DNA from 2 places in the Nocardiopsis rhodophaea genome. Region 1 is predicted to be linked to the other one. Evidence: predicted binding sites of a transcription regulator. Region 1 holds the regulator's gene; the other holds the start of a gene.
What was found. The regulator LexA, encoded in region 1, represses DNA repair genes until DNA is damaged. The targets are predictions, from matches to a motif close to TCGAACANNTGTTCGA.

Region 1 (13,690 bases):
CGGGCGATGTCGCCGGTGCGGAACCAGCCGTCCTTCATGACCTGCTCGTTGGCGTCGGGGCGGTTGTGGTACCCCTTCATCACGCAGTGTCCGCGGACGGCGACCTCTCCGGGGCCCTCGCCCTCGATGTCGTCGAAGGCGCTGTCGACCAGCTTCATCTCCACGCCCCAGATCGGTCGGCCGATCGATCCCGTCTTGGCCTTGACCTTGGGGTTGTTGAAAGAGACGACGGGGGAGGTCTCGGACAGGCCGTAGCCCTCCAGGATGTCGACGCCGAACTTGTCCTTGACGTTGCGGGCCAGCTCAGCGGGGAGTGCCGAGCCGCCGGAGACCGCCGTGTGCAGGTTGCGGGTGATGGCGGCGATGTCGTGCTCGCCCTTGGCACCGAGCAGGCCCCAGTACATCGTCGGTACACCGGCGAACATCGTGACGTTCTCTTTCTCCATGAGGGAGAGCGCCTCGTCGCCGTCGAAGCGCGGCATCAGGACGATGGTGGCGTGCCGGTACAGGGCGACGTTCATCATCGTGGTCTGGCCGAAGATGTGGAACAGCGGCAGCACGGTCAGGCAGACGTCGTGGCCCTGGGGGACATGGCTGAACAGGGCGTCGGAGGCCACCGCGTTGAAGAGCAGGTTGTTGTGGCTGAGCTGGGCGCCCTTGGGGGTGCCTGTCGTGCCGCTGGTGTAGATGATCACCGCGGTGTCGTCGGCCTCGGTCCGCACGGAGCCGAAGGTGCCGGGCTTGCCGTCCAGGGCCTCCCAGAACGTCTCGGCGCCCTCGATCGTGGACTCCTTGGCGCCCGGCGTGGCCGGCAGGTCGATGTAGGTGGTGCAGGAGTCGACCTCGCCGAACGCGGAGAACGCGCGCTCTCCCAACGGGAGCTCGGGGGCGCCGGTGAAGGCGAACAGTGCCTTGGCGCCGGAGTCTTTGAGGTGGTACGCAATCTCGCGGGGGGTGAGCAGCACGTTCAGCGGGACCACTACGGCACCGGCCTTGAGCGCGCCGAAGTAGACGAAGGGGAAGTAGGGGACGTTGGGACTGGCCAGCGCGACCTTGTCGCCAGGCTTGATTCCTCGCTCCACCAGGAGGTTGGCCACCTGGTTGGCGATCATGTCGGTCAGCGCGTACGTGAGCCGCAGGTCACCGAAGACCAGGCAGTCTCGGTCGGGGGTGTTCCGGGCGCCGTCCTCGAGAAGTACGGACAGGTTGAGCATCGCGCCTCCTACGGAGTCCATCGGTACTGTGCCCGCGGCGCATGTGGGCGTCCCCGGTCACGTGAGTGTTCCCGATCACTGTTTTACCGCACAGTAACAACGGAGGTGGCGCCCGGGGTACGGCTACTCCTGCTCGTCGCCCTCGTCCCGCGTCAGGGTGGCGCTCCCCGGCCGCGAGTCGTCCTTGTTCATGCCGATCTCGGAGACACGCCACGCGCTGTCACCGATCCTCAGCTGGTCGCCGAGGTGGAGCGTGTGCTCCGTGGCGCCGCCCTTGGCGCCGTCGATCGCGATCACCACCGCCGGGTCGTCGCCCTCCTTGTAGCCGGCCAGCTTGAGTGACGTGGTCTCGTCCGGGCCGGTGCTCAGCTCGAAGGGGATGCCTTCGGTCAGCTGGACGCGGTCGGTGTCCTCTCCCGAGACGGCGGCGGGGGAAGAACCAGACGCGGAATCGATCTCGGGCTCACCACCACAGGCCGCGGCTCCGAATGCCAGACCGAGCCCCAGAGCGGCGATGGACGTGAACCGGATGGCACGGCGGACCCCTACGAAGACGGTCATGGTCAGCTGCTCTCCAAATGCTGATGGATGGCTTATGGACGCTGCGGATCTGTGAGGGGCGCGTGACCGGACCCGTGGCGAGACAGGTCACGGGCACGGTGGGCACACGGCAGAGCACGACACTGCGCAACCGAGTCGCAGCAGTGGGCGATCGCTCACGCTGCATTCTCCCATCGGCGGGGCCGTGGAGAGACCGGATCCCCGGCGTGTTCGGGGAATCCCAAGGTAGGCGCCGTAAATGGCGGGCCTGGGCGTGTCGCGCCGAAAAGCAGACCGTGCCAGGCCACATGGCGGGCGGCGCTCGGGGAATCGCGTCGAGGTCGTCCTGGCAATCGCGCTAACCTGTGAAGCACAGTCACTCGGCTGGAGGAGACCCCACCGCGGGCCTGTCCACGGGGCGCGGTCGGATCAGAATGGACTCCCCAGACACGATGTGCCCCTCAATTGCGACCCGGTAGAGGACATTCGAGCGATGACAGCGGTAGATGGAGACCTGGCGACGAGCGACGTCTACGACGCTCGCGCCCTCCAGGAGAAATGGCAGGCGCGGTGGGAGAAGGACAACCCCTTCCTCGCCGACGACAGCCCGGACGACGACCGTCCGCGCCGCTACGTCGTCGACATGTTCGCCTACCCCTCCGGTGACCTCCACATGGGGCACGCCGAGGCGTTCGCCATCGGTGACGTGATCGCGCGCTACTACTTCCAGCGTGGTCACAACGTCCTGCACCCCATCGGCTGGGACTCCTTCGGCCTCCCCGCCGAGAACGCCGCGATCAAACGGGATACACACCCCGCGACCTGGACGTACGCCAACATTGATACTCAGGCCGAGTCGTTCCGGCGCTACGGCATCGCCGTGGACTGGACCCGCCGCCTGCACACCAGCGACCCGGAGTACTACCGCTGGAACCAGTGGATGTTCCTGCGCTTCTTCGAGCGCGGCCTGGCCTACCGCAAGGAGGGCCTGGTCAACTGGTGCCCGCAGGACCAGACCGTGCTGGCCAATGAGCAGGTCGTGCAGGGCAGGTGCGAGCGGTGCGGCGCCGAGGTCGTGCGCCGCAGCCTGAACCAGTGGTACTTCCGCATCACCGATTACGCCGACCGCCTGCTGGACGACATGGACCAGCTGGAGGGCGGCAACTGGCCCGACGAAATCCTGACCATGCAGCGGAACTGGATCGGCCGCTCGCACGGCGCCGACGTCCGCTTCGAGATCGAGGGGCGCGAGGAGCCCGTACCGGTCTTCACCACCCGCCCCGACACGCTGTACGGCGCCACGTTCTTCGTCGTCGCCGCTGACGCGCCGCTCGCCGACGAGCTGTGCGCTCCCGAGCAGCGCGCCGAGTTCGACGCCTACCGCGCGCAGGTCGCCAAGCTGAGCGACATCGAGCGGCAGTCCACCGAGCGCCCCAAGACCGGCGTCTTCCTGGGCCGCTACACCATCAACCCGGTCACCGGTGAACGCATGCCGGTCTGGGCGGCCGACTACGTGCTGGCCGACTACGGCCACGGCGCGATCATGGCGGTGCCCGCCCACGACCAGCGGGACCTGGACTTCGCCCTGGAGTTCGACCTGCCGGTGCGGGTCGTCGTCGAGACCGGCGAGCCGGACCCCGCCGAGACCGGCATCGCCACCGCGGGCGACGGCACCCTGGTCAACTCCGGTCCGCTGGACGGCCTGGGCAAGGACGAGGCCATCGATCGCATCATCGGCATCCTGGAGGAGCGCGGCACCGGCCAGGGCACGGTCAACTTCCGGCTGCGCGACTGGCTGCTGTCCCGCCAGCGCTTCTGGGGCACGCCGATCCCGATCGTCCACTGCCCCGAGTGCGGTGAGGTCCCGGTCCCCGACGACCAGCTGCCGGTACGCCTGCCCGACAACCTGAAGGGCGCCGACCTGGCACCCAAGGGCATCTCGCCGCTGGCCGCGGCCACCGAGTGGGTCAACGTCGACTGCCCCGCGTGCCACGGCCCGGCCACGCGCGACACCGACACCATGGACACGTTCGTCGACTCGTCCTGGTACTTCCTGCGCTACTGCTCCCCGCACCTGGACACCGCGCCGTTCGACCGCGAGCTGGTCGACCGCTGGGGACCGGTGGACAACTACATCGGCGGCAAGGAGCACGCCACGCTCCACCTGCTCTACGCGCGCTTCTTCACCAAGGCGCTGTACGACATGGGGCTGGTCGGCTTCACCGAGCCGTTCAAGCGGCTGCTCAACCAGGGCCAGGTCATCAACCAGGGCAAGGCGATGTCCAAGTCTCTGGGCAACGGCGTCGACCTGGGTGCCGAGATCGACGCCTACGGTGTCGACGCCGTCCGGCTGACCATGCTGTTCGCCGGACCGCCCGAGGACGACGTCGACTGGGCCGACGTGTCCCCGGCCGCGTCCCTGAAGTTCCTCAACCGCGCGTTCCGCGTGATGGTGCAGGCCGGTGCCGCATCCGCGCCGGGCACCGACCCGTCCACCGGCGACCGAGAGCTGCGCAAGGCCACCCACCAGTCCATCGACAAGGTCACGGCGGCGATCGAGGCCCAGCGCTTCAACGTCGCCATTGCCCGGGTCATGGAACTGGTGACGGCGGCCCGCAAGGCCATCGACTCCGGCCCCGGCGCCGCCAACCCCGCGGTCCGCGAGGCCGCCGAGGTCATCGCGGCCACCCTGTCACTGTTCGCCCCCTACGTCGCGGAGGAGGGCTGGGAACGACTGGGACACAGCGGCTCGGTCGCCATCGGCAACTGGCGCCCGGCCGACCCCGACCTGCTGGTGCAGGAGGCGGTGACCTGCGTCGTGCAGGTGGCCAGCAAGGTCCGCGACAAGCTGCAGGTGCCCCCGGACATCTCCGAGGAGGAGCTGGAGCGCCGGGCGCTGGCCTCGGAGAAGGCCCAGGCGTTCATCGAGGGCAAGCAGATCCGCAAGGTCGTGGTGCGGGCGCCCAAGCTCGTCAACATTGTGGTGGGTTGACGCCCGGTGGAGCCGCAGGCCGATCAGGCGCAGCCGCGGAGCGGCGGTGCGTGGCTCGCCGCGGGCCGCGCCGGGCCGCCGCCCGGGACGCGGTTGAAGCAGGCGCTTCTCGTGGCCGCCGCCGTGGTCGTGGTCTCCGCGACCGCGGTCACCGTGGGGCTGTGGTGGGGCGAGGACGGTCCGGCGCTCGGTGCCGGACCCGATGACGCCTTCTCCACCGCGCCCGAGTGCGCGGTGGTCGCCGCCGAGACCGTGGAGCGTGTGCTGCCCTCGGGGCGGTTGGAGACCAACGAACACGGGCCGCTGAGCGACGCTGACGGAGCCTGGTGCGCGTGGACATCGGTGGGCGCGGACGGTGCCGCGCCGCGCGTCCTCCAGGTCGACTTCGAGGCGCGCTTCACCGACAAGGCCGGGGAGGTCACGGGCGCATCCGCCGCCGCGCGGGAGCTGGACCGGTCCACGCCCATCACCGACCTGGAGGGTGCTGCCCCGCTGCCCTCGCTCGGTGAGGACGCGCTGGTGTGGCCGGGCGAGGACGAGGGAACGGCCGAGCTGGTCTACCGCAGCGGCAACCTGGTGGTCCGGGTCTTTTACGGGGGCGCGGCGGACTCCGGTGGAAAACCGCTGTCCTTCGGGGCGGCGCGGGACGGCGCGGTCGCCGTCGCCGAGCAGGTCGCCGATTCCCTCTAGTTCATTCCGCCTGGCGCGTTGCGCCGGTCGGTGGTCCAGGCCATGCACCCCCCGGCCCAGTGCCGGTCGCGTCCGCCTCGGCGACCGAACCGGGCATGTCCGAGGTGTCGGACTCGATCCGGTGGTGGACGGAATGCCTAGTACCGTAGGCCCCTGGAAATCGACGAGGCGCGTCGGCGCGATGACACGGAGGCGTCCATGACCCAGCCACCTTCCGGTGGCCCCGACAGAGGACCGACCGGACCGAATGGCGGGTCACCGTCGCATGACCCGGAGGCGCGGCCCGATCCCGGGGAGGGACAGCCGCCGCTGCCGCCCGCACCCCCCGAAGGGGCGGGGAGCGCGCCCCCTCCGTCGGTCCCGCGGCACCCCTTCGGCTCCTCGGCACCGCCAGGAGCGGCCGGGCCGGGCCATCATCCTGGGCCCCCTCCCTCGGGACCGCAGAGGCAGTCGGCCCCGCCCGGGGGGATGCCACCGGCGTCCCCGCAGCAGTTCGGAGCACCGGGGCCGCAGGCCGCGGGGCAGCCCGGCGCCCCGGAGGCGGGATACCCGGGCCACCCCGGTCACTCGAGCAACCCGGGCCAACAGGGCGACCCCGCTCAGGGCGGCCCTGGGGGACAGCCCGGTGACCCCATGTCGGGGGATGCCGACGTTCCTCCGGTGGAGTCGGCCCCGAAGCAGAATCGGGGCTGTGCCGTCACCATGATCGCGGGGCTGGCCGTCGTGGTCCTCGCCCTGCTCGCCGGCGGGGTGTGGACGGTGGTCGTCCTCAGCGGTGCCGGGGGCGACTACGAGCACGCGCCGACGTGCGCGGTCGCCCGGGGAGAGGCGCTCAACAGGCTCGTGCCCGACCGGACGACCGAGGTCGACCAGGAGATCAAGAACCTGGAGGGCACCGGCCGCGAGGGCAACGAATGCCGGTGGGCGACCGCTGAGGACGGCGGCCATGTCCCCGCGGCGGCGCGTCTGGTCCTCGTCAGCAACGCGGGCGACGTCGAACTCGACGCGGAGGAGCAGGCCACCGCGGCCCTCAAGGAGGCGGCCGCGGAATACGGCGCGAGCAAGCTCGCGGACCTCGGCGACGGGGCCTACTCCTGGAGCGACCGCGCGGGCGGCTACGAATGGGGCTGCGTGGGCGTGCGGGTCTCCAACGTGTACGCGGAGACCTGCTACACGGCCGCGACGGACTTCAACGTCGGGGAGTCGATCGACGAGGCCGAGGCCGTGGCCGGAGCCGAGGAGCTCGCTCGCGACGTCGTCCAGGGGATCAAGGACAGCAAGGACGAGGAGTAGGCGGACGGGCCCGGGGGTGTACCCCCGGGCCGTTCACAGCAGGTCGTCGAGGAACCCATGTACGGCCGGGGCGACGTCGGGCGAGAACTCGCGGTCGGCGTCGAGGACCGAGACGCCGGGGGAGTCGTCGTAGAGGCGGAGGACGTGGTCGGCGTCGGGGAGGTCCACCCGGCGTGCGTTGTCCAGGCCGCCCATGAGGCGGTCCACGTCGTCCTCGGCGATCTGGGCGTCGGCCGTTCCCCACAGCACCAGCGTGCGGGTCTCCGGCGGCAGGTCGCGGGCCAGCTCCGCGGGGTCAATGGAGTCGATGGTCCGCAGGAACGGGGCGTTGGCGGGGGTGAGAACGGGGGACAGCGGCGCCGCGACCTCATCGGGGAGGGGCCTGCCCGCGCGGATGCGGGCGATTCCCGTGCGGAGCTCGGAGAGCAGGTCAGTGGCACCTGCGGCGCTGATCTGCCGGGAGGTCTCCGCCGCGCGTACCTGCTCGGTGAACTGGCGGTCGAGCGTGTCGAGGTACCGGTCGCCGATCGGGGCGGCGAGGATGAGGCCCACCGGCGGGTGCTCATCGACCACATCGGGGGAGCGCAGGGCGAACAGCGCGCCCTCGCTGTGCCCGACGACGACCACCCGGTCGGGGTCGACCTCGGGCTGTGCGATGAGCTCGGCGTAGGCGTCGGCCATTTCCTCTTCGAAGACCTCGTAGGAGACGGGGTCCGCCGCGTCGCGGGAGGCCATCCCCGTCTCGCCGCTGCCGAGTTTGTCATAGCGCAGTGAGGCCACGCCGGCCTCCGCCAGGACGCGGGCGAGGTTCAGGTTGGTATCGGCGCCCGGTCGCAGCTCGCTGTTGCCGTCGCGGTCGGTGGGCCCGCTCCCGGAGATGATGAGCGCGGCGGGGACCGGCTCGTCGTCGGTCACCGGGGGAAGGGCGAACGTGCCGTGCAGCGTGTCGGGCCCGCTGTCGAAGCGCACGTCGCGTTCCGCGGGCTCGGCTCCGGGCGGGTCGGGTGCGCCCGGGCGGTCGGGCGAGACGCCGCAGCCGGTGGCGAGCAGGAGAGCCGCCAGCCCCCCGGCAGCGGCCCGGTGGAGGGCGGAGAGATACGGAGAAGGCATGGTCCTCACCTTGGCATCCTCTCCCGCCGAGAAGGGCGGGGGAGTCCGGCGTACGGGGCGCGTCCGCCGCCGGTGGTTGACGCTTCATCGTCGGCCTGGCCGCGAGAGCATCCGCGCCGTGACCGGGCGTGCACCGGCCACGTGGCCCGTGGCTATCGGGCCGGTGCGGAATATAGCGCACCGCGTGGCGCCGGGTGGACAATCCACCCAACGGCCGTCGTCGGCAGCACTCCCGCGAAGGATGGAGGGAGGGGCGCGGCGGAGGGTGTGCGGGGGCGAACCGAGCGGGATCGGTGTTTCGTTCCGTGTCCCTATCGATAGCGATTCTGTCGCCGACGGCCCCGTTATGCGGAATCAGATTCGGTTTGCGCGGCCGTCGAACCCCGTGGCCGAATTGCCGCCGAAAAACCCCGGGCCCGCGGTCTCGGGACGAGATCACGGGCCCGTTGGCCAAGCGAGGCGACATCGTTATCCGGGGGATCACACCCGCCGCATAACGGCGACCACCTTCCCGAGAATGGTGGCATTGTCGCCGTCGATGGGCGCGTAGGCGTCGTTGCGCGGAAGCAGCCGCACATGGTCGCCCTCGCGTTTGAAGACCTTCACCGTGGCCTCGTCGTCGAGTAGCGCGGCGACGATGTCGCCATTGTTGGCGTCGGGCTGCTGGCGGACGACGACCAGGTCGCCGTCGGTGATGGCGGCGTCGACCATGGAGTCGCCGACGACGTTGAGCATGAACAGGCGGCCTTCGCCGACGAGCTGCTTGGGCAGGGTGAGGACGTCCTCGATGGACTCTTCGGCCAGGATCGGCCCACCCGCGGCGATGCGCCCGACGACCGGGACATCGGTCGCGCGGGAGTAGTCGGCGCGGGGGTCATTCTCCAGCTCGTCCCAGGAACGAATCGGGGGTTGTCCTGGAATGCGAATTTCGACGGCCCTTGGGCGATTTTGGTCCCGATAAAGATAGCCTTTGCGTTGCAACACCTTCAGTTGGTGCGCGACACTGGACGGGCTCGACAGGCCCACCGCATCACCGATTTCCCGGATGGACGGCGGGTACCCCCGCTGCCGTACATAGCGGTGGATGCAGTTCAGAACACTCTGCTGGCGGGCCGTGAGCTTCGGCGCGGCATCCGTTTGGCCCATGGAGTCGTCGGCCTCCGCGAGTGCCGCGGGGGAACCGGTGGACCGGAGTGCGGTGACGCTTCTCCCGTCCGCCTGAGGTTCGTGCGTTCCGTGGTTTTCCTCCGGCACGGCCGGCCTCCTCGGCGGTCGGTGTTCTGCGTGGGCTGTCGGTGACGGTGTGGATCGACCGGCCGCGTCACCAGCGGTGTCCGACCACGCGCCGATTGATGGGCGCGGAGGCGCGGATACCTCGGCGGACGCGTCGATCGAGCACGTCTAACGTTACTGCCTGTGTAGTGCCATATCAAACAAACGTTCGAGATGGTGATGAAAAAATCGCCCGGATGCGGTATTAGTCGAACGGCTGTTCTAGCGAACTGGCGTTCGAAGGGGATGATCGTGTTCCCGCCCCACCCACCCCCAGCACCCCCGACCCGCCCCCCTGAACCCGCCCTTTTCGATTGGGCGGTGGAGATCCCCGAGTGGTCCCCGGCTCCTACTTGCCGCCCGGCGGGCTCTCCCGCTTCCACCGCCCCCGCCTCCGATGTGTCCCCGGCCGCCCCCGCTCGGCGGCCCGGCGCGTCGGCCCCCGCGGCCCCTGTGCTCCACCCGGCGCCCACCCCCGCGCCCGGGATGCGACTCACGCGGCGCGGCCGTGTGGTGCTCGTCTCCGCCGTGTCCGCGGCAGCGGTCGCCGGCCTGTCGATGCTCTTCGTGACGTCCGCCGCTGTCGGGGCTTCCGCCTCCGGGGCCTCCTCTGAGGCGTCCGTCTCCGGCGGTGCGCCCCCGACGGTGGTCGTGCGCGATGGCGATACGCTGTGGGGGATCGCCCAGCGGGTTCGGCCCGGCGACGATCCCCGCCCAGCGGTGCACGACATCGCCAAGCTGAACGACCTGCCCAACCCCGACCTCACCCCCGGGCAGGAGCTCGTGCTGCCTGATTACTGACACTCCCGTGTCCGTGGCGTGCCCGCGTTCGCCTTCGCGGCGGGCGGGTGCGCCCTTTCGGCATGCCCGCACCCCGCCGTTGCGGCCCCGGTCGGAGGGCGCGGCGCACCGTTCGGGGACTTGCGTGCGACGGGGGACCGCCGTAGGTTGACCACAACATCTAGTGCTCATCGGGAACAAGCAGCCCAGAACTTGTGCTTTAGTAGGTATCCGGTCTTTCTGGATCATCCGGTTCGGAGAGGTTTGGAGACGAGCACGCGCGCAGGGCTGCTCGGCACGCGTGCGAGCACGTCCGCGACACCTGTACGCGGGGCTTTCGACCGATGCGGATTCTGGGGGGAGGCACACCGGCATGCACTGTCCGTTCTGCCGCCACCCTGACAGCAGGGTCATCGACAGCCGGTCGACCGACGACGGCGCGGCCATACGCCGCAGACGCGCGTGCCCCGAGTGTGAACGGCGTTTCACCACGCAGGAGACGGTGCTGCTGATGGTGGCCAAGCGCTCCGGCGTGACCGAGCCGTTCTCCCGGACCAAGATTATCGCGGGCGTGCGCCGCGCCTGCCAGGGTCGGCCCGTCACCGAGGACGCGCTCGCGAAGCTCGGCCAACAGGTCGAAGAGGAGATCAGGTGCCGTGGCGTCGCGGAGGTGCCTTCGCACGAGATCGGGCTGGCCATTCTCGGGCCGCTGCGCGAACTCGACGAAGTGGCCTACCTGCACTTCGCGTCGGTCTACCGGGGCTTCGAGTCACTGATGGACTTCGAGAACGAGATCGCGATGCTGCGGGCGGACCGGGCTAGGGCGAGCGAGATGAGCGGGCAGAGCGAATCGTGAGTAGCCGGACAACGGCGAACTGATCCGCGGGGTCCGACCGCGCGTGGGTGACGCGCACGGGCAGGGCCGTGACGACGTGATGAAAACCGTCAGCCCCGCGTCACGCCAACGGATGTGACCTGGGAGCACTGGCGGGGGATCGGAACGGATATGTGGCGAGAACTGGGGGAGCTGACATGACGGAGACCACCGGCGCGACGGGGCGCAAGGGGAAGGGGAAGCGCAGCGGTCTGAAGATCGAGCGCATCTTCACCACGCCCGGCGTGCACCCCTACGACGAGGTCGAGTGGGAGCGTCGCGATGTGGTCATGACGAACTGGCGGGACGGTTCGGTCAACTTCGAGCAGCGGGGCGTGGAGTTCCCCGCGTCGTGGTCGATCAACGCCACCCAGATCGTCGCCAGCAAGTACTTCCGCGGGGCCGTGGGCACGCCGGAGCGCGAGTGGAGCCTCAAGCAGCTCGTCGACCGCGTCGCCGGGATGTACACCGCCACCGGTCAGGCGAACGGCTACTTCGCCTCCGACGCCGACGCCGAAATCTTCGACCACGAGCTGAAGTACGCCCTGGTGCACCAGCTCTTCAGCTTCAACTCCCCGGTCTGGTTCAACGTCGGCACCACCTCCAAGCAGCAGGTCTCGGCCTGCTTCATCCTCTCCGTGGACGACACCATGGAGTCGATCCTCGACTGGTACAAGGAAGAGGGGATCATCTTCAAGGGCGGCTCCGGCGCGGGCGTGAACCTCTCGCGCATCCGCTCCAGCCAGGAGCTGCTGTCCTCCGGCGGCACCGCCTCCGGCCCGGTGTCGTTCATGCGCGGTGCCGACGCCTCCGCGGGGACCATCAAGTCCGGCGGCGCGACGCGACGCGCGGCCAAGATGGTCGTCCTCGACGTCGACCACCCCGACATCGAGGAGTTCGTGGCCACCAAGGCCCGCGAGGAGCACAAGATCCGCGCGCTGCGCGACGCCGGGTTCGATGTCGACCTGGGCGGCAGCGACATCGTCAGCGTGCAGTACCAGAACGCCAACAACTCGGTGCGCGTCTCCGACGCGTTCATGCGCGCCGTCGAGTCCGGCGCGGAGTTCGGCCTGACCTCGCGGACGTCGGGCGAGGTGATCGCCACGGTCGACGCCAAGGAGCTCTTCCACAAGATGGCGAAGGCCGCTTGGGAGTGCGCCGACCCGGGACTGCAGTACGACGACACGATCAACGACTGGCACACCACGCCCGAGAGCGGGCGGATCTCCGCCAGCAACCCGTGCTCGGAGTACGTCCACCTGGACAACTCCTCGTGCAACCTGGCCTCGATCAACCTGCTGAAGTTCCTCACCCCCGAAGACACCTTCGACGTCGAGAGGTTCGTCAAGCTCACCGAGCTGGTCATCACGGCGATGGACATCTCCATCACCTTCGCCGACTTCCCGACCGAGAAGATCGGCGAGACCACGCGGGCGTTCCGCCAGCTCGGCATCGGCTACGCCAACCTCGGCGCGCTGCTCATGGCCACCGGCCACGCCTATGACTCCGACGGCGGCCGCGCCGTCGCCGCTGCCATCACCTCGCTGATGACCGGGACCGCCTACCGGCGCAGCGCCGAGGTCGCCGGCGTGGTCGGCCCCTACGACGGCTACGCCAAGAACATCGACGCCCACAAGCGCGTCATGCGCAAGCACGCCGCCGCCAACGACGACCTGCGCACCATCGGCGCGATGGACGCCGACATCCACGCGGCCGCCACCAAGGAGTGGCAGAACTGCCTGCGGATCGGCGAGAAGAACGGCTGGCGCAACGCTCAGGCCAGCCTGCTCGCGCCCACCGGCACCATCGGTTTCATGATGGACTGCGACACCACCGGCATCGAGCCGGACTTCTCGCTGGTCAAGTTCAAGAAGCTGGTCGGCGGCGGGTCCATGCAGATCGTCAACCAGGCGATCCCGCGGGCGCTGAAGAACCTCGGCTACCAGCAGGAGCAGATCGAGGCCATCGTCGAGTTCATCTCGGAGAACGGCCACGTGGTCGACGCCCCGGGGCTGCGCCCCGAGCACTACGAGGTCTTCGACTGCGCGATGGGCAAGCGCTACATCAAGCCCATGGGCCACGTGGAGATGATGGCGGCGGTGCAGCCGTTCCTCTCCGGTGCGATCTCCAAGACGGTCAACGTGCCCGAGGAGGCCACCGTCGAGGACTTCGAGCACATCTACTACGAGGGGTGGCGGCTCGGCCTCAAGGCGCTCGCCGTCTACCGCGACAACTGCAAGGTCGGCCAGCCGCTGTCCACATCCAAGACCGAGGGAAGTGAGAAGACGGCGGACGCGGACACAGCCGCGAAGCGCCCGGAGCCCGAGGTCATCGAGGTCAACCGGCCGGTCCGCCGCCGACTCCCGAAGAAGCGGCCGAGCCAGACCGTCTCCTTCACCGTCGGCGGCGCCGAGGGCTACATCACCGCCGGGTCCTACCCCGACGACGGCCTCGGCGAGGTCTTCATGAAGCTCGGCAAGCAGGGCTCGACCCTGGCCGGTGTCATGGACGCCTTCTCCATCGCGATCTCCATCGCGCTGCAGTACGGGGTCCCGCTGGAGACCTACGTCGAGAAGTTCACCAACATGCGCTTCGAGCCGGCGGGCATGACCGACGACCCGGACATCCGCATGGCCCAGTCGGTGGTCGACTACATCTTCCGCCGCCTGGCCCTGGACTACCTCTCCTACGAGGAGCGCTCCGCCCTCGGCGTCCTCTCCGCGGAGGAGCGCCGCGCCCAGGCCGCGGGCGAGGACCCGTCCCAGGTCGCCGCCCAGGTCGAGTCCTACGCCCAGTCGGCGGCCCCGGCGAAGGCGGAGGCCGAACAGGTCGCCGAGCGCCCCGAGAACTCCGCGGAGCGCCCGTCGTCGGCCACCACCCGCTCCGTCGAGGAGGCCCACACCAGCACGGAGATTCTGGAGGCCA
Region 2 (16,513 bases), on a different contig from region 1:
GCATCACGGCTCCGTTCATCGGGGGCGCGGCGGCGGTAGGCGGCGCCGCGTAGGTGGTGGCATGCGGGTGGGTCGGGTGGGTGATGGGGGTGGGCGGTCAGCCCTTGACCGCCCCCATGGTCAGTCCGGACACCATGCGGCGCTGGACGAAGAGGAAGAACACCATCACCGGGATGGTGAGGAGGGTCGAGGCGGCCATGATCGATCCCCACTCGACCGTGACGCGGCCGAAGTAGTACTTCAGGGAAATCGGCAGGGTGAACGAATCGGTGTTGCTCTGCAGGAAGGTGAAGGCCACCACGAACTCGTTCCATGCGGTGATGAACGCGAAGATGCTGGTCGCCACCAGGCCGGGGGCCACGAGCGGCATCATGATCCGCCAGAAGACGGTCCAGCGGGTCGCGCCGTCGATCGCGGCCGCCTCCTCCAGTTCCGGGGGGACGGCCGCCACGAAGCTGCGCATCATCAGGATGGTGATGGGCAGCGCGACGGTGGTGTAGACGATGAGCACCCCGAGGAGGCTGCCGGTCAGCGGCAGCGACGTGGCCGTGCCGAGGTGGTGGAAGTTGACGAAGATCGAGATGATCAGCGCCTCGCTCGGCACCATCTGGATGATCAGGAGCAGGATGATGAAGGCGGTGCGCAGCCGGAATTGGAACCGTGCCACGGCGACGGCCGCGAGCAGCGAGAAGACCGCCGCGAGCGCCACCGACCCGAGCGTCACCAGCAGGCTGTTGCCGAGGAACGACCAGAACGAGGTCTCGGGGATGAGCACGCCGGACAGCACGCGTTCGTAGTGCTCCAGGGTCAGCTCGCGGGGGAACAGCGTGGGATCGCGGGTGAAGATCTCCCCGTTGGGCTTGAGCGCGGTTGTCAGCACCCAGTACACGGGGAACAGGGCGAACAGCATGATGGCGGCGGCCGCCAGGTAGTCGCCGACGCGGCCGGCCCTCTTCTGGAGGCGGTGTCTCATCTGGTCTCCCCCTGCCGGATCATGACGCGCAGGTAGTAGGCGGTGATAGCGAGAACGAGGACGGTCATGACCACGGCGATCGCGGACCCCAGGCCGTAGTTGGGCGGCGTCGAGTAGAAGCCGAGCTGGTAGGAGTAGTACGGCAGAAGGAAGACGTCGCGGTTGGTGAAGCCCCCGGCGAGGATGTTGAGCTGGGTGAAGATCCGGAAGTCCCAGATGATCTGGAGGATCAGCAGGAGCGCGAACAGCGGGCGCAGCATCGGGAACGTGATGTTCCAGAAGGACCTCCACGCCCCGGAGCCGTCGACGCGGGCCGCCTCGTAGAGCTCGCCGGGGACGCTCTTGAGCCCGGCGAGCACGCTGACGGCGACGAAGGGGAAGGACTGCCAGACCACGGTCAGGATCAGCACGGAGAACAGCGGTCCGGGCGAGTTGAACCAGTTGAAGTGCTCCCACCCCGAACCGACGAGCCAGTCGGGGAGCCGGTCCAAGGTGGCGTTGACCAGCCCGTAGCGCGCGTCGAACAGCCACCGGTGCACGATCGCCGCGCTGATCACCGGGGTCGCCCACGCCAGCATCAACGCGGTTCCCACGGTGGTGGACAGCCATGTGGGCAGCCGGTTCAGCAGGATGCCGACGAGCGTGCCCAGCACCATCGTGATGGCGACCATCAGCAGGCAGACGACGATGGTGTTGCGGAAGATCGTCCAGAACCGGTCGTCGGTGAGGATGGCGATGTAGTGGGCGAAGTTGTTCCACTCGGCGGGTTCGCCCCGCAGCTGCCGCAACCCGTAGGTGGTCAGCGACATCCAGACCATCTGGACGATCGGCCACAGCAGGACGAGGGCCAGGAGGCTCAGCGCCGGCAGGATCAGGAAGTAGGGAACGAGGGCGGTGCGGTCGCGCCGTCTCCGCCGTCGGGGCGAGTCCTGCCCGGCCGAGGCGGCGACCTCGGGGCCGGTGCGGTCAAGCGTTCGTGTCATGGGGCGCTCTATCACTCGGTTCGTCGCGGGCGGCCACCGGTCGGTGGACCGGCGGCCGCCCGCTGCGCGGTCAACTCACGCGGCGATCAGCTCACGCAGCACTCTGTGCGCTTTCGGGCTCCGCACGTGTTCCACCGCCGGAGCCATGGGGCCTGCGGCCGGTCGACGCCGGCGCCTCCACGCGCTCGACCGCCCTCAGACCGCGTTTCCTCCGTCGTCGGGTGCCCTCAGTCCTCGGACCGGTTGAGCGCGTCGGTGAGTTCACCGTTGAGTTCCGGTAGGACCTTGTCGGCATCCTCACCGTCCGCGAGTCGGCGGACGGCGGTCTGGACGGTGGCCAGCTCCCACTGGACATGCCCCCAATTGGCGGTGTCGGGGAACAGCCGCAGGTCACCGGTGGCTTGCTTGGCGGCCCCGGCCAGGATCGGGTCCTTGGAGAAGGTGTCGCTCTCCAGGAGGTCGGCGTAGGCGGGGAACATCGAGGAGACCTCGTTGTAGGCGAGGGCGTTCTCCTTGCTGTTCAGCACCGTGATGTAGTCGAAGGCGACCTCGGGGTGCTCGGTGGTCCCCCAGACCGCGAGGTCGGAGCCGCCGCCGAAGGCCGGGGCGATGCCGTCCTTGCCCGGGATCGGGGCGGTGGCCCAGTGCTCGACATCCTCGTCGCTGATCCCGGCCATCTGCTGCTTGGCCCAGGGGCCGTCGATGAACATGGCGAGCTTGCCGTTGGCGAAGTCGGCGTGGGCGCAGTCGACCTCGTTCAGTCCCACGCACGCCGAGGGCGAGATCCCGTCCTTGGTGAGGTCGGCGTAGAACTCCAGGGCCTCTCTGGTCTCCGTGGAGTCCAGCTGGCCGGTCCACGTGTCGCCGTCCTTGGTCGCGAACTCGCCTCCGGTGCTCCACACGAAGCTGGCGATGCCGTTCAGGAAGTCGGTCGGGGCGGCGAAGCCGACCGCGTCCTTCTCCTCCTTGATGGCCGTGGCGACCTCGCGCAGCTCCTCCCAGGTCGTCGGCGGCTCCTTGCCGATCTCCTCCAGCCAGTCGGAGCGGTACCACAGGGCGCGGACGCCGCTGTACCACGGGACGCTGTACTGCGCGTCGTCGAAGGTGCCGTTGGCGTAGGCGCCCTCAAGGAAGTCGTCGCGGTTCTCCCACTCGCTGGCGTACTCGGAGACGTCGTAAAGCGCCTCGGCCTCGGCCCAGGTGCGCACCTGGTCGTTGCCGATCTCGACGACGTCGGGGCCGTCGCTGACCATGGCGGTCTGGAAGCGCTGGGAGAACTCGTCCCACGGGATCCACTGGATCTCGACTTCGGTGTTCGGGTGCTGCTTCTGGAACTCCGCGGTCACCGAGTCCATGAACTCGTTCTGCGCCTCGCTGGCGTCTCCCATGCGCCAGATCTCGATCGATTCCGCGGCACCGGTGCCAGTGTCTTCACCGCCGCCGCAGGCAGCGGTGAGCATCAGGACGGCCGATGCGGCGGCCGTGATCTTCGGGAACCTCACCTGAATTCTCCCTTCGCGCGTTACCGCCCGGACGACGTGTTGCGTCGGACGAGACGCCCCTGATACATCTCGGGGCCGGCTGCGAACGCGTGACGCGGGCTTCGTCATTTGTGCGGGGTGTGCTGAGATAGCACGTACACCGGTCCACCTGGTTGGGCCGCTGCCGCAGCGTTCCCGTAAAAACGGTGTGGGGGAACGTGCCTCTTGTGGGTTGGCCGCTAAACTAACAAGAAAGTTTCCTAATAAATAGAGATAGAGGTATCACGGTTATGTCTCGACGCCCTGGGACTCCGCGGCTGCTGCGGCAACTGAACGACCGCGCCGCTCTGGAGCTGCTGCTGTCCTCAGGGCCGATGACCCGCACCCAGCTCGGGCGCGAGACCGGACTGTCCAAGGTGACCGCCTCCCAGCTGCTCTCACGGCTGGAGGAGCGCGAGCTCGTGCACGTCGTGGGCAGCCAAGCGGGCGGCCGCGGCCCCAACGCCGCCCTGTACGCCGTGGTGCCCTCCAGCGCATACGTGGCCGCCCTGGACGTGAGCGCCACGGGGGTGAGCGCGGCCGTCGCCGACATCACCGGGCAGGTCGTCGGGGAGATCAGCATCGACCCGACGGCGGCCCCCGACCCCGTCGAACTCGTGCACACCACCGTCCTGAAACTGCTGGAGAGCGCGGACATCCCGCAGGACCGCCTCAGCTCCTGCATCATTGGAACGCCGGGCGTGGTGGACCCGCGGAGCGGCGACGTCCGGTTCTCCTTCGACCTGCACGCCTGGCACGGCGGCGTGCTGGAGCGCCTGCGGGCCGGCCTGCGCAGCGCGGTAACCATACAGAACGACGTCAACCTCGCCGCCCTGGCCGAACACGCCGAGGGGGCGGCCGAGGACACCTCGGACTTCGTCCTCATCTGGCTCGGCAGCGGGGGCGGCGTCGGCATGGCGATCGTGCTCGACGACCGCATCCACACCGGGTACTCGGGCGGCGCGGGCGAGATCGGCTACCTGCCCGTCCCCGGTGCGCCGCTCCCCGACGACGTCGGCCTCCCCGGCGGCTACCAGTCACTTCGCACCGCCTATGGCAGACCCTCGCTCGCCCACGGCTTCCAGGCGCTGGTGGGCGCACAGGCGATCATCGAACTCGCCGCCGAACACGGATTCGCCGGGAGCGACGTCGATCCCGGCGACGCCGCCAACGTCACCGCGGTTCTCAGCGCCGCCCGCGAGGCCGGCCCCGAGGGAGAAGCCTTCCTCGACGAGTTCGCCGAGCGCATCGCCCGGGGCGTGGCGTCGGTGTGCGTGGTCCTCGACCCGGGACTCGTGGTCCTCGGCGGCGAGATGGCCCAGGCCGTCGGCGCGGACCTCGCCCGCCGCGTCGCCGACGCCACGACCCGCATCGGCCCCAACGCCCCCAAGGTCGACATCGGCCGCGTAGACAGCCCCGTCCTCCGAGGCGCCCTGCTGTCGGCACTCCAGCAGGCCCGTGAGGAGGTCTTCTCCTCCACCCTCGCCCCACCGCGCACGTAGCGAGCGACGCGGTGGCGGCGCGGGGGAGCTGGTCGCGGGTGGTCGTGGTCCACCGGAACGATGGCGCTCTGCCGGGGCAATCACGTCTGCTGGGCGGCTTCGTCGGTGTTCTTGGGTGAAAAGCAGCACCGAGGCCGGTGAGCGCTCTCCTGCCGCAGGCCCCCTCTAGCGATGATCATGGGGATGGTCCCGGCAAACCGGACAGAACCGGGACCGTTCCCATGATCATCGCGGGGGACTTGTGGCAAACCGGGCATACCCGGCGCACGGCGGCCGCCTCCCCTCAGGAGCCCGGTGCCGCCAGCCCCTCCGCCCTCGGTGCTGCTTTTCACCCAAGAACACCGGAAAGGAAGAACACCGACAAGGCCGCCCAGCAGACCCAGCCGCTCCCTTCGTCCGGGCTGCTTATGACCGCAGGCGCAAGCCCTTCGGGGTCGGATGGAACCCTGCCGAGGTCAGCGCGGAGTCGAGCGGGGTGTCGAAAACCGGTTCTCCGTCGGCGCGCTCGACGGTCAGGGTGGACAGGTAGCCGGTGTGCACGAGATCGGCGAGCGCCGACGCGGCACGGGCCAGCGTCGGTTCGTCCGAACCGAAGGTGAGGACGGTCCGTCCGCCCCGTTCGAGGTAGAGGGCCAGGGCGCCGTCGTCGAGGACTACCAGTGCGCCCGCCTTCCTGCCGGGTCGTGCTCTGCCTTCCGGTGTCTCCGGCCAGGGCAGGGCCGCGCCGTAGACGTTGGCTGGGTCGGCGGCGGCCAGGACCAGGGCGGACTCCTGGTCGCCAGTTGTGCCCGCGCTCGTGTCTCCGCCTCCGCCAGGGAATGGTTCCACCGAGCGCAGGCGGTCGACGGCCCCCGGGAGAGCGAACTGGGCCGCGCCGAGACCGTCGACGAAGTAGCCGCGGCGCGCCTTGCCCGCCTCCTCGAAGGCGCGCAGGACGGGATAGACCGCGCTGAACCCGCCCGCTCCGCGTGGGCTGGCCCCGTTCCCGCGCCGGTCGCCCCGGCGCTCCTGCTCGGCGACGACGGGCCCCCGGGTCACCACGCCGTAGCGGTCCAGCAAGGCGGCCACCCCGGCGTGCCCCCGGAGCGTCGGGTCGCCTTCGCGGTCGGGCAGCACCGACCAGCGGCCCGCGACCGTCGGCGGCCCGGTCCGCGTGGGCAGTGCGGGGCGCCGGGACCGACTGCGGTGGGTCGCGCGCCCCGCACCGAGCAGGGAGCGCAGGGGTGCGAGGGTGTCGTTGGTGATCCACCCGGCCCACGCCAGGTCCCACAGCGTGGCGACGAGCCCCGCGTCGGAGACCGCCGCGACCCCTTCGCGCTTCATCACCCGGTCGGCGATGTCCCGGAAGAACAGGGCACCGCCGTCCCGCAACGCCTCCAGCACCTTCTCGTGCAAGGGGGAGAAGGCGATGTCGATCCGCTCGGGAAGCAGGGTGTCGGCCTCGTCCGCGGGTACGAGGCACAGCCAGCCGTCGGACGCGGGCGCTGGACCCCCCGGCCGTCCCCCGCCACCGGAACGGGCGGCGCGCGCGCCGCCCCCTCCCGAGGTGATCCCGCCGGCGCCCGCCCAGACCACCTCACCGGCCTGGGTGAGTTCGTCCAGAAGGGCGGGGACGTAGCCCTCGACCCGAGCGGGCAGCACGAGCGACTCCAGCGCCGACGCGGGAACGGGCGCGCCGCGCAGCGACCCCACGGCGGTGAATACGGCGTCCGGCCCGCGCAGCCGCCGTCCGGCGGCGCTGGTCCGGCCGGGCGTGGTCGGGGACGCCGTGCTGGTGATCGGACCGACGTGCTGCCAGGCGGGTACGAACCGGGCCAGTGCCCGCGGCGGGACCGGTTCCACCTCGCGGCGCAGCCGACTGATCGAGCTTCGCCGCAATCGGCGCAGCACATCGGCGTCGCACCACTCGGTCCCGTGTCCGCCAGGGCGGAACTCCCCCTCCAGGACCCGGCCTTTGGCGCCCAGTCGGCGCAGGGTGTCCAGCACCACCGAGCGGCCCAGGCCGAACCGCGCGGCCACATCGTCCACGGTGAACGGACCGTGCGTGCGGGCGTAGCGCGATACCAGGTCGGCCAGCGGATCGGCGACCGGTTCGGCGAACGCCTCGGCCGTTCCCGCGAACGCGCCGGCCGAGCCGCTGGCCCTCCCGGCGTCCGGTGCCGCCAGCCACGGTGGCAGTTCCGCGCCCAGCGCGTCGCGCAGCCGCGCTGCGTCCTCGACCGCCGCCCAGCGCTCCTCTCCGGCCACCCGCACCCGGATCGCCCGGCGCCGTGCCTCCAGTTCGGCGAGCCATTCCGCTGGGTCGGCGCCGGTTGCACCGTCCTCGGCCCCGGTGGTGCGGACCCGCGCCTCGGCCGTGCTCAACGGGCCCAGATCGCGCAGCAGGTCGGCCATGCCCTCCACCCCGTCGTCGGGCCGTATCCGCCGCTCGGCGGTGAGCCGCTGGAGCCGCGCGTCCAGCTCTGCGACGACGTCCGGATCGAGCAGCTCCCGCAGGTCTGCTTGGCCGAGCAGGTCCGCGAGCAGGGCGGAGTCCAGCGTCAGTGCCTGCGCCTTCAGCTCGGCCAGCGGTGCGTCCGCCTCGTAGAGGAACGCGGCCGTGTAGCCGAGCAGCAGGGATTGCGCGAAGGGGGACGCCCGCGGTGTCTCCACCTCCACGACGCGCACGCGCCGGGCCTCGATGTCGGACATCAGCTCGGTCAGACCGGGCACGTCGAACACGTCGCGCAGGCACTCCCGTACCGCCTCCATCACGATGGGAAACGACCCGAACCGGCTGGCCACTGCCAGCAGCTGCGCCGACCGGTGCCGCTGCTGCCACAGCGGCATGCGCCGCCCTGGGCGCTGGCGGGGGAGCAGCAGCGCCCGGCTCGCGCACTCCCGGAACCGGGCCGAGAACAGGGCGGAGGAGCCGATCTCCGCCGTGACCGCGTTCTCGGTTTCGTCGGGGTGCAGAGTCAGGAGTTCCGGCAGTGCCCCGGAGCGTCGCGCCCGGGTTCCGCGGCCGGGCCCCGTCCCCCTGTCCGGGTCCGCCACCTCGTCCACGTCCGGAAGTCGCAGCACGATCCCGTCGTCGTCGTGCACTACCTGCGCGTCCAGGCCGTAGCGTTCGCGCAGCCGCGCGCCGATCACCAGCGCCCACGGTGCGTGGACGCGGGCGCCCAGCGGCGAGTGGATGACCGCCCGCCAGTCGCCCAGCTCGTCGCGGAAGCGTTCGACGACGATCGTGCGGTCATCGGGGATGTGGCCGGTCGCCTCGCGCTGGTCCTCCAGGTAGGAGACGAGGTTCGCGGCGGCCCACGCGTCCAGTCCGGCCGCTTGGGCGCGCTCCAGCGCGGCCGGGGCGTCCCTCGCGCCGAGCTCCCGCGTCAGCGCGCCGATGGCCCGCCCCAGCTCCAGCGGGCGCCCCATCGCGTCGGCCTTCCAGAACGGCAGCCGTCCCGGGCGGCCCGGCGCGGGGGAGACCAGCACCCGGTCGGCGGTGATGCCCTCGATGCGCCACGCGCTCGAACCGAGGACGAACACGTCGCCAACGCGTGATTCGTAGACCATTTCCTCGTCGAGCTCGCCTACGCGGGTGGGACCGGCCCCGCGTGCCCGCCTCCCGCCGCCGTCGGGGGCCGGGCCGCCGGGAGTCGCGCTTCCGTCGGCGAGGTGGACGGCGTAGGCGCCCCGGTCGGGGATGGTCCCGCCGCTCACCACGGCCAAGCGTTGCGCACCCGGTCGGCCTTTGACCGTTCCCGCCTCCCGGTCCCACACCAGGCGGGGACGCAGCTCGGCGAACTCGTCGGACGGGTAGCGACCGGACAGCATGTCCAGCACGCCGGACAGCGCCGAGTCCGGTAGCGACGCGAACGGGGCCGCGCGTCGGGCGAGCGCCGCGATCTCCGCCACCGCCCACGCGTCCATCGCGGCCATCGCCACGATCTGCTGCGCCAGCACGTCCAGCGGGTTGCGGGGCATGCGCAGCTCTTCGATCTCCCCCGACCGCATACGCTCCGCCACCACCGCGGTGGCCAGCAGATCGCCGCGGAACTTGGGAAACAGCACGCCCTGGGAGACCTCGCCGACGTGGTGCCCGGCGCGTCCGACACGTTGCAGGCCACTGGCCACCGAAGGCGGCGACTCCACCTGGATCACCAGGTCGACCGCGCCCATGTCGATTCCCAGCTCCAGGCTTGAGGTGGCGACCACGCAGGGCAGCCGTCCCTCCTTCAGATCGTTTTCGATCACCGCGCGTTCGCTCTTGGACACCGACCCGTGGTGCGCCCGGGCGATGACCGCCGCGGATCCCCGGCTCTGGCCCGACTGCCCGGAGAGCTGGGCGGCGATAGCGGGCGGGGGTAGGGGACGTTCGTCCGCCCGCTCCGTGGCGAGTTCGTTGAGCCGTGCGCACAGTCGCTCCGCCACGCGTCGGGAGTTGGTGAAGACGATCGACGACCGGTGCCGTTCCACCAGGTCGAGGATCTTCTCCTCCACGTGCGGCCAGATCGAGGTGCGCGCCTTGGCCGCGGTGTCATCGGAGCGCGACGAGTCGATGGTCGCCTCCAGCTCCGTCATGTCCTCGACCGGAACGGAGATCCGCAGATCCAGGTGGGGGCGGTTCGGTGGAGCGACGACGGTGGCCGGGCGGGCGCCGCCCAGGAACGACGCGACTTCGGCGGCGGGGCGGACCGTGGCGGACAGCCCGATGCGCTGGGCGGGCCGGTCCAGCAGCTCGTCCAGCCGCTCCAGACTCAGCGACAGGTGGGCGCCGCGTTTGGTGCCCGCGAGCGCGTGCACTTCGTCCACGATCACCGTCTCGACCCCGCCGAGGCCGCCGCGCGCCTGTGAGGTGAGGATGAGGAACAGTGATTCCGGGGTGGTGATGAGGATGTCGGGCGGTGCGGTGCCGAGCTTGCGGCGCTCGGCCGCGGGGGTGTCGCCGGTGCGCACGCCTACGGAGATGTCCGGCACGTGCTCGGCCATCCGCTCGGCGGCGCGCCGGATGCCTGACAGCGGCGCCCGCAGGTTCCGCTCGATGTCCACCGCAAGCGCCTTCAGCGGGGAGACGTAGAGGACGCGGCAGCGCCGCGCCCGGTCCGGGGGCCCGGCGGGTGCGTGGGCCAGGCCGTCCAGCGCCCACAGAAACGCCGAGAGCGTCTTTCCCGACCCGGTGGGCGCGATGACGAGGCTGTTCTCGCCTCTGGAGATCGTCTCCCAGGCACCAGTCTGCGCCGGGGTCGCTCCGCCGGGGAAGGCATCGCGGAACCAGGCCCGCGTGGCGGGCGAAAAGCGGGACAGGGCGTCGCGGCCGCCCCCGCCATCGGGATCGGAGCTCATGGCCCCAGTGTGCATCGGCGCGCCGACAGAGTCGCGGCGCGGCCCTCCCCGCGGTGGTTCCCAGCTGCGAATCGACACCACGCGTGCCGCCCCCGATACTGGTAGGGATGAGACTCTCCCACTTCTGGAACCGCATGCACGAGCAGTTCGGCGAAACCTACGCCGAAAGCCTCGCCCGCGACTACGTGATCGAGGCCCTCGGCTCGCGCACGGTGTATCAGGCCCTCGCCGAGGGGGTCGGCGCGAAGGAGGTCTGGCGGGCGGTCTGCGACACCTTCAACCTGCCCTCGACCGTCCGCTAGCCACAGCGCCGCTCGCTCCTGGACGGCTCCTCGGCGCTGTCGGCGTGCCCACCGTGCGAGAAGGAGTACGGGCCGCCGGTGGCCCCCGGACGACGACACAGTAGAATTCTCCCATTTCGACAAACGCTCGATTGTTGAAATCGTCCGTCCAGTCGCTTCCTCTATTTTGGGTCGACGCAAATCGGCGTGGTCGTAGGATGGAATTCGTGTGTTTTTTTGAGTCCGGCGCGAACCAGTGATCGACCAGGGGCGGTCTCCATGAAGGTCCTGGCTGAAGGCGTGAAATTCGGCTACTCCGCCGAATCCAAGGTGCTCGACAGGGCCACGTGGGTGGTCAATTCCGGAGTCACGGGACTTATCGGTGAGAATGGGGCGGGCAAGACGACGCTTTTGTCGATCATCGCCACGCTCAAACGACCGCAGCGCGGCCGCCTGCTCATCGGCGGGCACGATGCCGCCCGCCCCTCGGGGCGGCGTGCCGCACGTCGCCTGATCGGCTTCGTCCCGCAGAGCTACACGCTGGCGGGAGAGCTCACGGTGACCGACACCGTCGCCTACGCCGCGTGGGTGAGCGGGGTGGGCCGCACCACGTGCGACGCCGCCGCGGAGCGCGCGATGCGCCTGGTCGGTCTGCCGGGGCGGGAGCGGCGCCGGGTCCGCGCTCTCCGGGCTGACGAGCGCCGCCTCGTCGGGATAGCCGCGGCGCTCGCCCACGACCCCGAGATCCTGGTGATGGACGCGCCTGCCGACGGCCTCGACGAGGCACAGCGGGCGCGACTGCGCGTGATTGTCACCCGCCTGGCGCGCGACCGCACGATCATCCTGTCCTCCTGCGCCGCGGCGGACATCGCCGATATGTGCGACGAGACGGCGGTGCTGGCGGGCGGCCGGATCGTCTACCGGGGGAGCCCCGCTGCGGCCGGGGCACTGGTGGAGAACGGAGCGCTCTCCCAGGGGTCGCGCGTCGGCATCTCCGAGCCGTGCGTCGGGAACGGCGGCCTCCGGCGGGACACCCGGCAGCCCCAAGGAGGGCCGTGATGCCACGACGGTTCCTCTGCCTCGGCTGGCCCCTACCTCCCCTGGTCCTCCTCCTGCCCTCCACTGCGATCACCCTCGTCACCTGGTTCGCCACCGCTGACCAGCTCACCCTGTCCGCCCCGGACTGGACCCGCACCTCGGGGCTGATCGCCGACCAGGCCCGGCTGCCGACCGTCCTGGCAGCAGCGTCCTCGGGCTTCATCGCCTCCCGTCTCACCCCCCGCACCCGGATCTTCGCCCAGGCATGGCAGGTCCGCACCGGCTGGCCGACCGTACGGCGCCATCTCCTTACAGCCCTCGGCTGGTTCCTCGGCGCCTACCTGCTGGGGCTGGTGCCGCTGCTGTGGCAGACCGCCGTGCGGGCCGGACACGGCATCCCCGACCCGTTGGTGGCGGGCGGCGCCTTCCTCGGATTCGCGGCTCTCGTTGCCCTCGGGTACCTCGTGGGCACGGTGATCGCCACCCCGTTGGCCGTACCTGCCGCGGCGGGCGCGGCGCTGCTGATCCTGTACCTGCCGGACCTCCTCGGACAGTGGGGCGCGCTCGCCCCCGCTGTGGCAGCGGACCTGCCGCACCTGGGTATGCGCGAGGAGCGTCCGTTCGCCGCCTTCCGCCTGGCCTTCTCCGCCCTCGCCCTGGTCGTCGCGGCGGTACTGGCCGCGCACCTGATGCGGGTCGGTCGGAGCCAGCCGGTCGCGCCCTACGGCGCGGTGGCGGTGCTGCTGGGGGTGGGGCTCGCCGTGGTCCCCCAGCACCCGGCGTGGGGCTGGATGGAGCACCACCCGCGCAAACCGGAGGTCTGCGAGGACCGCGCCTCCGTGCGGGTCTGCGTCCACCGCGGGCACGAGGCCGAACTCGCCGCGACCGCCCAACGGGCCGCCCTTGTGGTCGACGCCTACGGGCCCGACGCGGTGGACTTCCACGAGGTGCGCGACCTCAGCCTGGCGCGCAGCCACGATGATGTGCTCATCGGGTCGCGGCACGGGGTGGTCTGGCTGCGCATCCGTCCCGGGTGGGCCCCCGAACACGAGGTTCCGGGGGCCATCGCGCGGCGGCTCGTCCCCGACGCCACGGCGACGTGCGGCTCCGGCGGGGTCGCGCGCCTGCATCCCGGCGCCGAACCTGAACAGCGGCGCGCCGCCGTACTGGTGGAGCTCGGCGCCTGGCTGGAGAGCCACACCCCGCGGCACCCGGACGGCGCCGCCCCCGACGACTCCCTCTTCGGGACGGTGGCGGGCGACGAGGTGCGCGCGTGGATCCGCGAGGAGCAGGGCAGCATCGACGCGTGCGAGGTCGCCCCCGAGGAGCTGCCCTGGCTGGGGTGATGGCGGGGCCGGCACGGTGCGCGGCGACGCGCCGCCCCCGCGTCGAACAGTCGAACAGAAGTTCGGGTAGTGTGGTCATGGAATCGGAGTCCGCGGAAGTGGCGTGAGACACTAGTGGTCTACGGAGCGCCCATGATGGCGGAAGTTCGCTGGGCCCACACAGCGCTACCAGCGCGGCGGCCATCCACAGGGTGACGCGGAACCGTCGTCAAATGTCAGTACGACCGCGTAGCGTCACTCCCGAGATGAAGAAGAAGACACCGACCCAACAGGGGTTCCCCGTGGCAGTTGCTGACCGAGACAAGGCTCTCGAAACCGCGCTCGCGCAGATCGAGCGCCAGTTCGGCAAGGGCTCCGTCATGCGCCTCGGCGATGACGACCGCCCGCCGATCGAGTCCATTCCCACCGACGCGATCTCCCTGGACGTCGCGCTGGGTATCGGAGGGATCCCCCGGGGGCGGATCGTCGAGGTCTACGGCCCGGAGTCCTCCGGTAAGACGACCGTCGCACTGCACGCGGTGGCCAGCGCCCAGCGCATGGGGGGTATCGCCGCGTTCATCGACGCCGAACACGCGCTCGACCCCGAGTACGCGAAGAAGATCGGCGTCAACACCGACGACCTCCTGCTGTCCCAGCCCGACACCGGTGAGCAGGCGCTGGAGATCGCCGACATGCTCATCCGGTCCGGCGCCGTCTCCATCCTCGTCGTCGACTCCGTCGCCGCGCTCGTGCCGCGTGCCGAGATCGAGGGCGAGATGGGCGACAGCCACGTGGGCCTGCAGGCCCGGCTCATGTCCCAGGCGCTGCGCAAGATCGCGGGTGCGCTGCACCAGACCGGGACCACCGCGATCTTCATCAACCAGCTGCGCGAGAAGGTCGGCGTCATGTTCGGGTCGCCCGAGACCACCACCGGTGGCCGGGCGCTGAAGTTCTACTCCTCGGTCCGCCTCGACGTCCGCCGTATCGAGACGCTGAAGGACGGCACCGACGCCGTCGGCAACCGCACACGCGTGAAGGTCGTGAAGAACAAGGTCGCCCCGCCCTTCAAGCAGGCGGAGTTCGACATCCTCTACGGCGTCGGCATCTCGCGCGAGGGCGGTCTGATCGACCTCGGCGTGGAACAGGGCATCGTGCGCAAGTCCGGTGCCTGGTACACCTACGAGGGCACCCAGCTGGGCCAGGGCAAGGAGAACGCCCGGAACTTCCTGCGCGAGAACGGCGACATGGCCAACGAGATCGAGAAGAAGATCAAGGAGAAGCTGGGCATCCCCACGCAGGGCGACGACAGCGCCGGCTCCACCACCACCCCCGCCGCCGGAGCCAAGGACGGCGCCGCCACGGAGACCACGGCCAAGGAGACCCCGGTCAAGGGGTCCGCCGCGGCCGCCGCCAAGCGCACCACCAAGTCCAAGGCCACGCCGTCGACGGATGCCTGATCCGCGCACGGCGATGGACGAGGATCTGACGCATCCCGCAGCAGGGGTGACAGAGGAGGGGACCGAGCGGGCGACCGTGCCGGGCGGGGCCGCCCGGCCGGACGACGACCCGGAAGCCACGGCGCGCGGCATCTGCCTGCGGCTGCTCACGTCCGCGCCGCGCACCCGGGCCCAGCTCGAACAGGCGTTGCGGAAACGCGGTATCCCCGAGGAGGTGTCCGCGCACGTCCTCGGCCGCTTCAGCGAGGCCGGACTCATCGACGACGAGGCGTTCGCCGGTGCGTGGGTCGACTCCCGGCACACCGGGCGCGGGCTGGGCCGCCGAGCGCTCGCCGCCGAGCTTCGGCGTCGGGGCGTGGCCGAGGAGACGGTCCGCGACGCCGTCGGCGACATCAGCGCCGAGCAGGAGGAGGCCACCGCCCGGCGCCTGGTCCGGCGCAAGCTCGACGCTTCGCGCGGCGCGCCCGACGCAACCCGGGTGCGTCGTGTCATGGGCATGCTGGCGCGCAAGGGCTACGCCGCGGGCCTGGCCTACCGGGTGGTCCGCGAGGAGCTGGAGGCCGAGGGGTCCGAGTTCGATCTGCCCGACCCCGACCTCGGTACATAGCAGGCGGGCGCCGACGTAGGGTCCGGCGCCTCGGCCCGGAGTTCCAGGTGGCCGGGTGTCCGCCCCAGTGTCGGGGCGAACTTTTCCCTCCCCGCGGACATCCGATATCGGGCCGTCCGCCCAGGTGGCACCCGCTGCCAGCAACTCGGACTTCTGGTTCGTCGCAGGTCAGCCGCGCATTCCGGTTGCCGCGGGGGGCGCGCACCCCTACCCTCGCCGCAGCGACGAAGTGAACGATGAGTCAACGTCACAGGCGGGGGTAGCCCTCTCGCGCAGAGAGACGACGTGTGCACCAGGAGTATCGGTCTGGCCGGTCGCGGGTCGTTGCCGCAGTCGGCCGGACGGCGGACGGGGGATTCCCGCCGTCGCGGACATGGTGGGGGTGGGGCAATTGGGGGCTGTCAGTGACAGCCTGCTACTCGTCGGACTCGTGGCCCTCGTCGCGCTGGCGGGTGTCCTCGTCGCCCTGGGCAGAGCCGTGTGCGCCGCGCGCCGACGCCAGGCGTCCGCCTGGGCGGAGATCGCCGCGGCACGCGACCGGGCCGCGCGCGTCGCGGCCGAGGCGGAGCGGGCCGCCGCCCAAAAGATTCAGGAGGCCGAGGAGCAGCTGGCCGTGCGGCGTGCCGACGCGGAGCAGGAGTGGGCGGCCGTCCGCACCGAACTGGCCGACCGGCGCGGCGAACTTGAGCGGCGCGAGGCCCGGCTGGTGGAACGCGAGCGGCGGCTCGACGACGACCTCGGTCGGCTGGCCGAGTCCCAGCGGCGGGTCGACGAGCGCACATCCCTGCTGGACGAGCGCGAACAGCGCGTCACCGAGGTGGAGCAGGAGCGCCGCAGGGCGCTGGAGACCGCCGCGTCCCTTACCGCCGAGGAGGCCAGGGCCGCCCTCGTCGCGGAGGCCGAAGGTCAGGCCAAGCGGGAGTCGGTCGTGCTCGTCCGCTCGATGGAGAAGGACGCGCTCAAGGACGGCGAGGCGCGGGCCCGCGAGATCATCACCACGGCCATCCAGCGGCTCGCCACCGAGCAGACCACGGAGTCGGTGGTCACGGTGTTCCCACTGCCGGGCGAGGAGATGAAGGGGCGCCTCATCGGGCGGGAGGGCCGCAACATCCGTGCCTTCGAGATGACCACCGGGGTCAACGTGATCATTGACGACACCCCCGAGGCGGTCCTCCTCTCCTGCTTCAACCCGCTGCGCCGCGAGGTCGGGCGCCGCACCCTGGAGAGGCTCGTGCTCGACGGGCGGATCCACCCCCAGCGCATCGAGGAGGTCTACGAGGCCAGCCGCGCCGAGGTGGGCGAGCAGTGCGTGCGTGCGGGTGAAGACGCGCTCGTCGACACCCAGATCACCGGCATGCACCCGGAACTGGTCGCCCTGCTGGGGAGGCTGCGGTACCGCACCTCCTATGGGCAGAACGTGCTCAAGCACTCCATCGAATCGGCGCACCTCGCCGGAACGATGGCCGCCGAGCTCGATCTTGACCCCGCGATGATGCGACGCTGCG

Region 2: the regulator LexA is predicted to act here: its motif matches at 13,016-13,031, upstream of recA (recombinase RecA).

What each region holds. Positions count from the first base shown of each region.
Region 1 is NZ_BAAAPC010000015.1:866-14,555, forward strand. It holds gene ABD259_RS16970 (long-chain-fatty-acid--CoA ligase) at 1-1,214, opposite strand, end outside; gene ABD259_RS16975 (DUF6406 domain-containing protein) at 1,338-1,775, opposite strand; gene leuS (leucine--tRNA ligase) at 2,248-4,746, shown strand; gene ABD259_RS16985 (hypothetical protein) at 4,753-5,436, shown strand; gene ABD259_RS16990 (hypothetical protein) at 6,097-6,729, shown strand; gene ABD259_RS16995 (alpha/beta hydrolase family protein) at 6,763-7,839, opposite strand; gene lexA (transcriptional repressor LexA) at 8,320-9,093, opposite strand; gene ABD259_RS17005 (LysM peptidoglycan-binding domain-containing protein) at 9,598-9,912, shown strand; gene nrdR (transcriptional regulator NrdR) at 10,265-10,747, shown strand; gene ABD259_RS17015 (vitamin B12-dependent ribonucleotide reductase) at 10,924-13,690, shown strand, end outside.
Region 2 is NZ_BAAAPC010000013.1:637-17,149, reverse strand. It holds gene ABD259_RS15365 (glycoside hydrolase family 3 protein) at 1-4, opposite strand, end outside; gene ABD259_RS15360 (carbohydrate ABC transporter permease) at 98-973, opposite strand; gene ABD259_RS15355 (carbohydrate ABC transporter permease) at 970-1,956, opposite strand; gene ABD259_RS15350 (extracellular solute-binding protein) at 2,184-3,458, opposite strand; gene ABD259_RS15345 (ROK family transcriptional regulator) at 3,728-4,978, shown strand; gene ABD259_RS15340 (ATP-dependent helicase) at 5,384-10,300, opposite strand; gene ABD259_RS15335 (DUF3046 domain-containing protein) at 10,408-10,602, shown strand; gene ABD259_RS15330 (ATP-binding cassette domain-containing protein) at 10,861-11,640, shown strand; gene ABD259_RS15325 (ABC transporter permease) at 11,640-12,965, shown strand; gene recA (recombinase RecA) at 13,178-14,401, shown strand; gene ABD259_RS15315 (regulatory protein RecX) at 14,394-15,008, shown strand; gene rny (ribonuclease Y) at 15,400-16,513, shown strand, end outside.